DNA from 3 places in the Paenibacillus sp. XP01 genome. Region 3 is predicted to be linked to each of the others. Evidence: riboswitches for the same ligand, from Rfam matches in the RefSeq annotation. Region 3 holds a riboswitch; each other region holds the start of a gene.
The links. Region 3 has a riboswitch for thiamine pyrophosphate ahead of SNR34_RS18880 (thiamine phosphate synthase). Riboswitches for the same ligand answer to the same signal wherever they lie in the genome.
Positions count from the first base shown of each region.

Region 1: it holds a riboswitch for thiamine pyrophosphate, as region 3 does, so the genes downstream of both, SNR34_RS02275 (ABC transporter substrate-binding protein) here and SNR34_RS18880 (thiamine phosphate synthase) in region 3, are expected to answer to the same signal.
Region 2: it holds a riboswitch for thiamine pyrophosphate, as region 3 does, so the genes downstream of both, thiC (phosphomethylpyrimidine synthase ThiC) here and SNR34_RS18880 (thiamine phosphate synthase) in region 3, are expected to answer to the same signal.

Region 1 is NZ_CP139481.1:473,780-478,130, reverse strand. It holds gene serS (serine--tRNA ligase) at 1-724, opposite strand, end outside; gene SNR34_RS02285 (DUF2798 domain-containing protein) at 1,051-1,539, opposite strand; gene SNR34_RS02280 (VOC family protein) at 1,745-2,131, shown strand; TPP riboswitch at 2,214-2,325, shown strand; gene SNR34_RS02275 (ABC transporter substrate-binding protein) at 2,522-3,559, shown strand; gene SNR34_RS02270 (MTH1187 family thiamine-binding protein) at 3,602-3,892, shown strand; gene SNR34_RS02265 (ABC transporter permease) at 3,892-4,351, shown strand, end outside.
Region 2 is NZ_CP139481.1:762,075-766,425, forward strand. It holds gene SNR34_RS03590 (alpha/beta hydrolase) at 1-415, opposite strand, end outside; gene SNR34_RS03595 (IclR family transcriptional regulator) at 948-1,691, shown strand; TPP riboswitch at 1,819-1,932, shown strand; gene thiC (phosphomethylpyrimidine synthase ThiC) at 2,316-4,052, shown strand; gene SNR34_RS03605 (hypothetical protein) at 4,202-4,351, opposite strand, start outside.
Region 3 is NZ_CP139481.1:4,204,085-4,208,435, reverse strand. It holds gene SNR34_RS18890 (hypothetical protein) at 1-384, shown strand, start outside; gene SNR34_RS18885 (hypothetical protein) at 371-1,357, shown strand; TPP riboswitch at 1,509-1,618, shown strand; gene SNR34_RS18880 (thiamine phosphate synthase) at 1,810-2,508, shown strand; gene thiO (glycine oxidase ThiO) at 2,523-3,743, shown strand; gene thiS (sulfur carrier protein ThiS) at 3,740-3,943, shown strand; gene SNR34_RS18865 (thiazole synthase) at 3,946-4,351, shown strand, end outside.

The DNA.
Region 1 (4,351 bases), 3.2 Mb from region 3:
CCATATAATAAGAAACAAGCGGCACCTCCGAAGTCCCTACCAACCATTTGTTCTCGCCCTCAAGCTCATATACCTGATCCCGCCCTGTGGGGAAGAAGCCCGTATTAACCAGCGCTTCCTCCCTCACCATCAGCGGCACTTCCATCGGCGTGAAGCCTTTCTTCAATAATAGGTCGAGGGCTAACTGTTGTACGGCCCGATGCAAAAGCAAACCTGCCGCTTTCAATACATAACTGCGAGTGCCGCCGATTTTTACGCCTCGGGCAATGTCGATCATGTCATGCATTTCACCCAGCTCAACATGATCCTTCGCATCGTAATCGAATTTCGTAATCTCACCGACACGCCGCACTTCAACGTTATCTTCATCCGATGCTCCTGCCGGCGTATCCGGCGACACCACGTTCGGTACCAGCCACTGCAGTCTCGTTACCTCCTCCTGCACGTCGGCAAGCTTGGTCTCATTCTGCTGGAGCTTGTCGTTAAGCTCCTTTACGCGTGTCCGCAGCTCTTCCGCCTGTGCCCGATCTCCAGCCTGCATCAGCTTGCCAATCTCTGCCGACCAGGCGTTCCGCAAGCGGCGCCCTTCCTCCGTTTCCTGCAAAAGCCTTCTTCTTTCCTCGTCCAGGGTAAGCAGCTCGCGAACCGAAACCTTGATTTTTTTGCCGTCCGCGGCCGCCTGAACCTCATCCGCATGCGCACGAATCCATTTCATATCCAACATGTACACCGTCTCCTTTGGGCTATAAAAATGCAAAGAGCGCCCTCATCCCTTGGGACGAGGAGCGCTCTGCTCGCGGTGCCACCCAACTTGCCGGGACAGGTAATCCTGTGTCCAGCCTCTTGGTCCGCGGTAACGGGCGGTTCCGGTTAACTTGGGGAATGGGTTCGCTCCCCTGGCGAAAACGCCTCCGAGTTGGATGCTCTTCAACGGCATAGTTCCGATCTGCAATTGTTGACAATGATTATATATGAAATGCTCCCCCATTCGCAAGAGCTTCATTCATTATGTTTTCAAACGACCATTGCCCAGGAAATAAGACAGATCGGTCAAGCGCTGACTTTGCTTCTGGCCACCACATTGCCAAATACAGCCCGAACGATCGGCCCCACCACCAGAAGCTGTGCCGGAAGTGCCAGCAAGAAGTTATGGCCGATCGCCGAACCATAGCTTCGCAGGATGGAACGACCTCCAAGTCCATTGGTGAGGTAGGATGTCATTACACCATAGAAAGACATGACCAACACCATGCCGACCACCATAAAAAACGAGAGCGTCAACACGGCCACCAATTTGTTCGACTTGTCGAACGGCAGGGAAAACGCTACTTTTTTCGCCACAGGACCTATCAATATCGATTCAACCGCAAAAGCGACCACAAAACAGATCACAAACTGCAGCAGAATCTCCATCAAAGACAATTTCCCGATCATTCCGCTGTTATACAGATTAAACAACAGCATGATCGTGACCATGCCGAAGCACATCATTAATCCGAACACCACTTGTTCTCTTTTCGTTGTTGGCAATGTACTCATCCTTTCTGTTCATTTGATCATTATAGTGATCACGTTATGCCCTTCATAAGTGAACAAATTGTGAACTTTTAAAATTTAAATCTTTATTTTTTACGTAAGCGCGTTCAATTGCCGCTCTAATTCCAACTTGACAGCTTGGATTTCCACATCTATTCTATTTCTAAAATGCTAATGGCGAATTATCTGCCCCGGGAGGTATGTTCATATGGCTTTTCAAAAACGCGTCGACCACGTCGGAATCTCCGTTCGCGATCTGGAAACAACGCTCCGCTTCTATACCGAGATTGTCGGTCTGGAACTGAAGGGACGGTTGACTCACACCAACGGTGTCATTCAGCTGGCATTTCTCGGTTTTAACGGGAGCGACGAGACCGAGATCGAGCTGATTCAGGGGTATAGCGACAAGCTGCCATCCGAAGGAACGGTGCACCACTTTGCCATCCATGTGGAGGACATCGAAGCGGAATACCGGCGCATTCAGGCAACGGATGCAGAGTTCATCGATGGGGAGATTGTAACCTTGCCGAACGGATATCGTTACTTCTTCATCTATGGACCTGAAAAAGAATGGATTGAATTTTTCCAACGGTAATCCCGGTCGTCCCTCCAATTCCTTACTGGACACAATCCGGACTCTTGCCTATAATTACTGTGATAGCAACGCCCGTAACTTCATAGCTTCCCAGGGGTGTCGGAATTGGCCGGCTGAGAGTGTATCCCATAAGATACTGACCCTTAGACCTGATCTGGATCATGCCAGCGTAGGAATCGGAGTATATTGACCAAGGCACAGCCCCAAGGCTGGTGGCCATTCTCTAACGCCTGCATGCGTCCCGAATAACGGGACGCTTTTTTGTTAATATCAGAACGTGTGGACCGCGATGCAATTCCCCTGATATGGCATTCTTAATCAGATGTTGTGGACATGAAGCCAAGGAGTACCCGTGCCGATGGCCGGACAATATGAAGGAGAGAAAAAGAAATGAAATGGCGCAAAATGATGGGCCTGATGCTCTTGTGCATCACCCTCGTAACCGTTGCCGCATGCGGCGGCAAGGAAGCGGCACCTGCCGGCGAGAACGGCAGCAGCACGGAAAAGGCAAGCGAAGGCGGCAATGCCGCACTGAAAGACGTTAAGGTGGTGCTCGATTGGACGCCGAATACGAACCATACCGGCCTGTACGCTGCGGTGGATCAAGGCTTTTACAAAGCCGAGGGACTTAACGTCGAAATCGTGCAGCCTGGCGCAGGCGGAGCGGACACGATGGTAGCCTCGAACGAGGTCCCTTTTGGCGTCAGTTACCAGGAGAGCGTAACCCAAGCACGCACGCAAAACGTACCGCTCGTATCCATCGCCGCGGTCATTCAGCACAACACGTCCGGCTTTGCCGCTCCGGTGGACCGGAATATCAAATCGCCCAAAGACTTTGAAGGCAAATCTTATGGAGGCTGGGGCTCTCCGGTAGAAGAAGCCGTCATGCAATCGATTATGGAAGGCGAAGGCGCCGACGTCTCCAAGGTGAAAAACATCAATATGGGCGATGCCGATTTCTTCACTGCCGTGAAACGCGACATCGACTTTGCCTGGATCTTCTATGCGTGGACCGGGATTGAAGCACAACTGCGGAATGAACCGATCGACATGCTGTACGTCAAGGATTACTCCGAAGCGCTCGACTATTACACGCCTGTGCTCGTAACCAACGAAACGACGATTCAGAATGATCCGGAGCTGGTTAAAGCGTTCATGAAAGCGACATCCGAAGGATATCAATATGCGATCGATCACCCGGAGGAGGCTGCCAACATTTTGCTGAAGGCCGTTCCGGACCTCGACAAGGATTTAGTACTCGCCAGCCAGAAGTGGCTCAGCCCGAAATATCAGGACGATGCCGCACGTTGGGGCGAACAGAAACAGGAAGTTTGGCAAAATTACGCGGACTGGATGTTCAGCAAAAAACTGCTCGACCAGCAAGTCGACGTTTCCAAAGCGTATACGAACGAATTTTTACCACAATAACGAGCAACTATATAACGAAATCGGAAGGAGCCGTGAATGGACATGGCCAGCACACTGCTTAGCATACAAGTGATTCCCAAAACGCCGAACGGCGAAAACTCTTATCCTTACGTCGATCGCGCGATCGAAGTCATTCAACAATCCGGCGTCAAATATCAAGTAAACCCGCTGGAAACGACCATGGAAGGCGAACTTGAGGAGCTGCTGCAGATCGTGCGCAAAATGCACGAAGCACTCGTGGAGGCCGGCAGCCCAAGCATCATTTCCCAGATCAAAATTGCCCATAGCCCTGACGGGTTCAGCATGGATGCCCTCACGGAGAAATATCGCTAATGAATTCATACTGGAAAAGCGTATGGCCGCCCTTCGTGGCGGTTATTCTCTTTATCGCGTTATGGCAGGGAGCCGTATCCCTGTTCCATATTGAAAAGTGGATGCTTCCCGCACCCTCGGACATCGCCCGCGAAGCGGCATCTCAAGCCGATCGCCTCGGCATGCATGCTTGGGCTACCATCCAGCTTACCCTGATCGGCTTCGCTGCCGGCACGGCCGTCGGATTGCTGATCGCGATGGTGCTGCATCTTATTCCTTTGCTCAAACAGGCGTTATACCCTTTGCTTATTTTAAGTCAAAACATACCCACCATCGCGCTGGCTCCGCTCCTGCTGATCTGGTTCGGCTTCGGGCTGCTGCCCAAGCTGATCACGATCGTTCTCGTCTGTTTCTTCCCGGTCGCCGTAGCGGCCATGGACGGGTTAACCCGCACGGATGCGGCCATGATGAATTACATGC
Region 2 (4,351 bases), 3.4 Mb from region 3:
CGTTGAACCCAAGCTGATGGGCATAATGCGCCAAATCGTACATGGGCACCCAGGTTTCCTCCCGGTTGGCTCCGTATCCATGGCTGAAGATGATCGTTTTGTTCACGTCGGCGTCGGCAGGAATGTACCAGCCTTGCATGATGCGGCTTCCGTCGACGGCCGGGAACGTGATGTCTTCGTATTTCATGTTTTTGGCCTGCATCGGATTGGAAAAGACGGGGGCTACCGTAGGGTTGGACAGCACCCAAGCGATGTAGCCGTGAAGCGCGATGAAGCAAAATAACAGAAAAAATACAACGGAGAGCAGCAACGCCACGATAATATGTTTAAGCCGGATCAGCCTCGGAGACAGCGAAGAGGGCAGATCGGAAACTTTCGTTTGCAGCGGGGCCTCGCTCTGGGATGTCGGAAACATACATGCCCCTCCTTTGTTGAATCGGCTAATTCTCACTGACGATCATTTTCTCCAAACCTGCCCGCCGCCGGATTACTGGGGCGCAGAGGAGGAAAGAGTCAGATTATGTCGACATGACAAGTTCGGTTCCGTGAAAAAAACAGAGTTGGACGGTTATACTTATACCATTCAGGCATAAGCGAAAATATGAATTCGCTTTCGGAAAGTTATTCCAATAGGAACGAGAAAATGTGGAAACGCTCGTTCTTTTCCTCTTTGTGATGGCGAATAGACTTTTTATTATCGTATGTTCCACCATAGCCAATGTCAATTCTTCAGGCGTATTTGTTACCTAATTGTTATATAGTTCTTTAGATGCATGGTTATTATTTCCTTTGAGTGCAAAATACAGGGGATGAAGTCTGATAACCTAGACCCCACGATACTTCTTCCGGTTCGAATTTAACGGGCATCGGTTTACAGATGGAATCGTTTCTCATATAATTTATGTAACCGAGTTTCATGTGATGAAACATGAGGAGGGCATTCTGCCATGGAGGACCGAAAGTTAACCGTCCGGGCTGTAGAACGGGCGCTGGATATATTATTGTGTTTTACGACCCGCAGCGATCTGGGATTGACCGAAATCGCCAGCCAGATCGGATTGCATAAGAGCACCGTGCATCGCCTCATGGCTACCCTGGAAGACCGGGGATTTGTGATCCGCGATGCGGCGACCGAGAAATACAGACTCGGCATTCGCATTTGGGAACTATCGGCGCATATGTCCCGGAGCGACGATCCCGCCATTTTGCTGCTGCCGGCGATGGAACGGCTGAGAGATCGGCTCGGGGAGACGGTAAGCTTGTATCTGCGCGACGGTGCCGAACGGATTCGGATACAGGCCGTACAGAGCGATCAGGCGATCCGCCGGGTGGCTCCCGTTGGCGCAAGACTGCCGTTGTCCGTAGGGGCTTCCAGCAAGGTGCTGATGGCTTTTGCAAGCGAGGAAGACCGGGAAGAACTGATGAACGGCCCGGAATGGCCCGTATTCATCGATCCGCAGGCGTATTTGGCGCAGATGGCGGATATTCGGACCGCCGGCTACGCCACAAGTTACGAAGAGCGCGAACCGGGGGCCGCGGCGGTGTCCGTGCCCATTATGGGCCGGGATGGCCGGATCGCAGCCGCGTTGTCCGTATCGGGGCCTGTCAGCCGCCTTTCCCAGGAGACGCTCCATGAGTATGCTCCGGTCCTGAAAGAAGCCGCCGCGCAGATGGGACTTATGCTGGCCTGATCCGAAACGGCATTTTGGAAAATAAGGTTGTTTTTCCGCCATGTTTAGGCTAATCTGTAATGGACAGCCCAAGACATGGGCTGACTGAACTGAATAGGACGCAGCGGCAAAGTTGCCGCTAGCCGTCAAACGTTACTGGGGGAGTCCGAATTGTCCGGACTGAGACGGAATCGCATGAGATTCCGGACCCTTAGCACCTGATCTGGATCATGCCAGCGTAGGGAAGTAATCGGCGAAACAACGACGAGCATCGTCAATATGCCTTGAGTGAAGCTCCCCTGTGGGTAGACTTGCCGTGGCACGTTTGGCGATGAAGGATAAAGCCGGTTCCCTGGGGGAACCGGCTTTTTTAATGCAGTATCCGAGAAATCATCGCATCTCCGTGGCGTTCCGACAAGGTGGAGATGTGTGATGCGGCGGCCATGGTTGCCATGTTCCCGCCCGCCCTGGAGCTGTATCCGTGCTTTTGAATTCGCCCGTGCTGTACTTCCTTCATGCTTGGCCTGATGAACAGGTGCGCAGAATGAGCAATGCCGGACCATACCATGAGGAGGAGAATGAGCGATGAGCACAGGACACGAAACAGCGGGACAGGAAAACCATCGGGATACGGAAAAAGAAAGCATGGGGCGGCTGCGGCCTTTTCCGGGCAGCCGCAAGGTATACATTCAGGGCTCGCGACCGGACCTGTTGGTCCCCGAACGCGAAATTGCCCTTCATGACACAAGCACTCCCCAAGGGGTGGAGCATAACGAACCGCTCCGCGTGTACGATACGAGCGGTCCGATGACCGATCCGGATTATGAGGTGGACATCCGGACGGGCCTGCCCGCGCTGCGCAGACAGTGGATTACGGAGCGCGAGGACGTAGAATCGTACGAAGGCCGGACGATTAAGCCGGAGGACAACGGCTTGAAGCCGGGCAGCACAAGAGCTGGAGCCGAGACGTATCCCGGCGTCACCGGGAAACCGCTGCGGGCACGGGAAGGGCGATGCGTGACGCAGATGCACTATGCACGGAGAGGCATCATTACGCCCGAGATGGAATTCGCGGCCATCCGCGAAGGCGTGGAGCCTGAATTCGTACGGCAGGAGCTGGCCAGCGGCCGAGCCATTTTGCCTTCCAATATCAATCATCCGGAGAGCGAACCGATGATGATCGGACGCCATTTCCACGTCAAAATCAATGCCAATATCGGCAATTCGGCCGTATCGTCTTCCATTGAGGAAGAGGTCGAGAAGATGACCTGGGCCGTCCGTTGGGGAGCGGATACGGTGATGGATCTGTCCACGGGCAAAGACATTCACACCACCCGCGAATGGATCATTCGCAATTCGCCGGTACCGATCGGCACGGTGCCGCTCTATCAGGCATTGGAAAAGGTCGGAGGGGAGGCGGAGGCGCTGACGTGGGAGCTGTACCGCGACACGCTGATCGAGCAGGCCGAGCAGGGCGTGGACTACTTTACGATTCATGCGGGCGTGCTGCTCCGCTATATTCCGATGACTGCCAAACGGATGACGGGCATCGTGTCACGGGGCGGATCGATCATGGCGGCCTGGTGTCTGGCGCATCATCAGGAAAATTTCCTGTACACCCATTTCGAAGAAATCTGCGAGATCATGAAGCGGTATGACGTCGCCTTTTCGCTGGGAGACGGCCTTCGCCCGGGCAGCATTTATGATGCCAATGACGAAGCGCAGATGGCGGAACTCGCGACGCTGGGGGAATTGACCCAGATCGCCTGGAAGCATGACGTGCAGGTGATGATTGAGGGTCCCGGACACGTGCCGATGCACAAAATCAAGGAAAACGTGGACTTGCAAATGGAGATTTGCCAGGAAGCGCCGTTCTACACGCTCGGCCCGCTGACCACGGACATTGCGCCGGGGTACGACCATATTACGTCGGCCATCGGGGCGGCCATGATCGGCTGGTTCGGCACATCCATGCTCTGTTACGTTACGCCGAAGGAACATCTCGGCTTGCCGAACAAGGACGATGTGCGCGAAGGCGTCATCGCCTACAAAATCGCGGCCCATGCCGCCGATCTGGCCAAAGGCCATCCGCGTGCGCAGCGCCGGGACGACGCGCTGTCCAAAGCCCGCTTCGAATTCCGCTGGCGCGACCAGTTCAACCTGTCGCTCGACCCTGAACGGGCCATGTCCTACCACGACGAAACACTGCCTGCCGAAGGAGCGAAGCAGGCGCATTTCTGTTCGATGTGCGGACCGAAGTTCTGCAGCATGCGCATTACGCAGGATATCCGTGCATTTGCCGCGGAGAAGGGATTGTCGGAACAAGAGGCGGTTGCCGCAGGCATGCAGGAAAAAGCCGAAGAATACCGGATGCGCTCATAATGCCGGCCTTCTTGGGCGGTTGTCCGCGAATCCGTTAAATTGGCGTTATTGTCTGTCCGCAACAAAACGGACAGGAGGAGAAGCCAAACAGCAAAAAGCAGTTCATCTCCCTATCTTGGGGAATGAACTGCTTTTTTGCATGTCATGCATCACAAGCCGGACTTTAGCTGCATATTCAATTCCCGTTGCAAATACGGTGCCAGAACGGAAAGGGGACTGTGCACGGTTATGCCGCTAGCCATCGTTACCCGTGCTGCCGCCGGAGCCATGGACAACTGGGCGGCAATCGGCGTCCAACC
Region 3 (4,351 bases):
CCAGCGATGTTTGCCGAATTCGAAGAACAATTGGCGCGCACGGGCAATGTCTACGACATTTCAATGGAGCATCTGCACAAAAAATATGTGCCGAATTACATCGATCCCCAAAATCCTGCGACTTTTACGGGGACGTACGAGACGGTTTTGGATGGATATTATTCAAGCCAAATCAAAGAGAAGCTTTTTCCGACCGACGGTTTAGAAACCGCGGAGGATCCTGCCCGAAGATACACGTTTACAGTAGGGGATTTTTTTACCGTGTCCGTCAGAAATACGAATCGAACCCCCGCAATGCTTATCCGCGAATGGCTAAATGGGACAATCCAATCTCCCGCCGTGTTTACCACGTATGGAGGGATGGTGCTGAATGAAGATTACTGAGCTGTCCATCGTTTTTGTGCTTGTCTTTTTTCCGTTTTTTTGGATCGTGTCGCAGAGCAGTCGGGAACTCCAAGAGGCCCAGATCCTCAGCAATAGATATGAGACGGCGCTGAGGACTGCCGTCATGGACGCTGGCATGGTCATGCACCAGAACGAAAAGCAAAGTGGAGAAGCGGGCTACGGTTCATCAAAGTTTGTGAACGCTGATAAAGATTTGGCGCTGGAGACGTTTACGCAAACGATGGCTCTTAATTTGGGGATTCAGGACGATCCGCCAGCGATTCGCTCCTTGTTCGATTATATCCCGGCTATCGTTGTTCTGGACTACGACGGTTACTACATGTTTGCCAAAGAGACGGAAATGATGGGGGAGTCCGAAAACTATTTTCGTCACGTATGGAGCCCGAAGAAACCTTATACCTATGCAGACGAAGACGGAAACAGCATCAATTTCACGTTGGATAGTTATGTCTACGCCTATGATGCCGAAAGGCAAATGTGGCTTGAAGGCTTTCGGAATGAACTCATCGCGTCGACACGGATCCCGTTGCTGAGAAATGATGAACATTTTGAACATGTGCGCAGAAGCCGGATTGTCAGTGCCGTTCAGGAGGATTTGGCCGAGGTCATCAATCGTCACAACGAATTTGCCAGAAGAAATGGCATCTCATACACGTTTACTCTGCCGCTCATCTCCCAGGAAGACTGGTACAACTCTATAAATGACACAGGGATCATTGCTTTCATTCAGGGTATTCCGAGCGGGAGCCGAAAAATCAACAACTTTGCCATCGGAGGCGGCCGGCTTGTTAAGAGGACGGCCGTGATCGGCGGCGTGGATCCTGACAGCGGCATCAAATATTATTATCCGGCCACATGCTCGAACGGATACAGGCCGGAGGAAGTTTTTACGGATGCCCAGGAGGCAGCGGCTCGAGGCTATTTTGAGCAAAATTGTTATATCAATCGCTAGTATCCTCCGACGAAAAGGCACTGGATAGTGCGATATTTTCAGCTGCGTAGTCTAACCTAAAAAAACGCTGATCTTCCTGATTTCTGGCAGTGCACGCAAAAATGATCGATGACAAAACAGGATGCCTATGGTAATATAGGCTACAACTTCATAAGAGCACTAGGGGTGCCGCGCGATGCGGCTGAGATGGAATAATTCGATTCCGGACCCTTTGTACCTGATCTGGATCATACCAGCGTAGGGAAGTGGCACGTTTTTCGTCATGACAAGGAAGGCTGTATTTCAGCCGTCGCTTGGATTGCAATGCGATTATCGGCAATGCTCGTTCCATGCATAAACGCGTGAGAATAATGCCCATTGGTTTCGCATTTGCCTTGCATTGCACGAAAGATACGAATAAGTCGCCACTCCCCTGCGGGAGTGGTTTTTTGTGTTCTTTCAGCGAAAGGCAGGTGAACCGAGTTATGGTTGCTTCGCAAACTCAATCAGTACCTTCATCATTGGAGCTCCATGTCATTTCAAACGGAACGGGGGACCTTGATGTTTTTCTTGAAAAGGCGATCCGGGTGAGCCCTTGGGTAGATTACATTCATATTCGGGAAAAACATCTTGCGATCAACCAAAGATTGCATTGGGCCGAACGAATGCTAGAAGCGGGTATCCCGGCTTCGCAAATTGTCGTTAATGGCATTCCTGATCGAATGGATGGTTTTTCTGTTCCTAAGTTGTGCGGCGTGCAAAGGGGGGAATCGGATTTCAAACAGTATGGAACAACCATCCGGATGGACAACAAGCATGAACCGATCCGTCTGGGCGTTTCCGTGCATTCCTTGGAAGGGGCGAAATCCGCTGAGCGCCAAGGCGCAGATTATGTTATTTTTGGGCACGTTTTTGCTACCAACAGCAAAATTGGCGCTGCGCCAAGAGGCATACCAGCATTGAAAGCGATATGCAGCTCCCTTTGCATTCCCGTCATTGCGATCGGCGGAATTCGCCCTGATGCCGTGGATGCGATTTACGCAGCCGGGGCAAGCGGGATTGCGGTCATGTCCGCCATATGGGAGAACAGTAAACCTGAGCAAGCAGCCGCTGCATTCAAACAGGCCATGTCCGGTGTACGGCCCATGAATGACGCCATTGAACGAAGATGAAGGAGGGGCAATCGTTGTTTGATGATCGCATTAGCTTAGACGGTAGTTCGGGGTTCGACATTCTCGACAAAAAAGAGAAGCCACGTTCGCGAAAGGACATGTCTGCCGAAACGATCGTGATCGGAGGGGGTGTCATCGGTTGTTCCATCGCTTATGAATTGGCAGCCCGCGGGCAGGAAGTAATGCTCCTGGAACGAGCCCGAATGGGTGGAGGGACGTCATCGGCGGCGGCCGGCATGCTGGCTGCCGACAGTGAGCACTTTCATCATGCGGCCATGGCGGAGCTTGCCCGGCGCAGCCGTGAACGGGTTCACCGGCAGAGGGAGCATATTCAAGCGATGAGCGGAATTGACATTGGCTTGCGGCAGGCCGGGTTCATTACGCCTTTTCGAAGCGGACAAAAGGCAGGACTATATGCAGCCGCATATGAAACAGATTCGAATGCATGCACGTATTGGGATAGGCAGGAACTGCAGCGTCAGGCACCCTGGCTAAGCCGGGATACGTATGGCGGGTTGTACAGGCAAGCTGAAAGCGAAGTGCTGCCGTTAAACCTTGTCACAGCTTATGCCAAGTCTGCTCAAGCATACGGGGCTCGAATCATGGAAGGCATTCAGAATGTAACGCTGCAAACCGGGGCAGGGCGCATACAAGGGGTTCAAACCTCCATTGGCATGTTGACATGTAAAAATGTCATAGTCGCGGCCGGGCTGCAAGGAGTAGAGTTGATGGAAAGCGTAGGGTTGAACATGCCTGTCGTGCCGGTAAAGGGAGAAATGGTTGCTGTCCGGTTTTCACATCATGACGCTGCACGGGGAAATGTACCGGACAGGACCGTTTATGCGGAAGATGTTTATATCGTTCCAAAAGCGAATGGAGAAGTGTGGTTGGGTGCAACAAGCTTGGCGGGAGCTTCGGATTTGCATGTGACCCCTGGAGGAATCCAGAAACTGATCTCCGCCGCGGCAGCATGGGTTCCCGCCGTTGCGCACGCCCGATTCGAGCGAGCCTGGGCCGGCGTGAGACCATCGACTCCGGATGGTTTGCCGTATTTGGGGGAAAGCGAACAATATTCGGGATTGTATGCCGCTTTCGGACATTATCGGAACGGTATTTTGCTCAGCGCTATCACAGGCAGTGTGTTGGCGGATTTGATCGAGGGGAAATCGGCCGGTGAACTCGGGATTTCTGCTTTCAATCCGGAGCGCTTATGCGGAAAGGGGATGATGCATTGAATATTATCGTCAACGGACAATCGATGGAGATTGAAGACCAGTTGAATCGTGTGGACAAATTGTTGCTCTCTTTCAATCTTCAGGTGAAAACCGTCGTTGTTGAGCTGAATCGGCAAATTTTAACGCGAGAGCTTCATGAGACGACGCCGCTGAAAAACGGAGACCGAATCGAAATCGTACATTTTGTGGGAGGCGGATAAGTGTGTTAAACATTGGAAAATATGCCTTTGAATCGAGATTGCTGCTGGGAACAGGGAAATTCGAAGACTTGGATGTACAACGACAGGCGGTTGAGGCATCAGGCACAGAGGTTCTGACATTTGCTATAAGGCGCTTGAATTTGGAGCAGCGGGACCGCAAGCATTTTCTCGACACGTTGGACCTGAGTCGATTCACGTTGCTGCCGAATACCGCTGGAGCGACGAATGCCGAAGAAGCGGTACGCATCGCCGAATTGGCACGGGCATCGGGACTTTGTGATATGATTAAGGTAGAAGTGATCGGCGATGGGCGAACGTTGTTGCCCGACCCGATCGAAACGTACAGGGCTTGCGAGATGCTGCTTGAAAGAGGATTTACGGTGCTGCCGTATATTTCGGATGACGTCA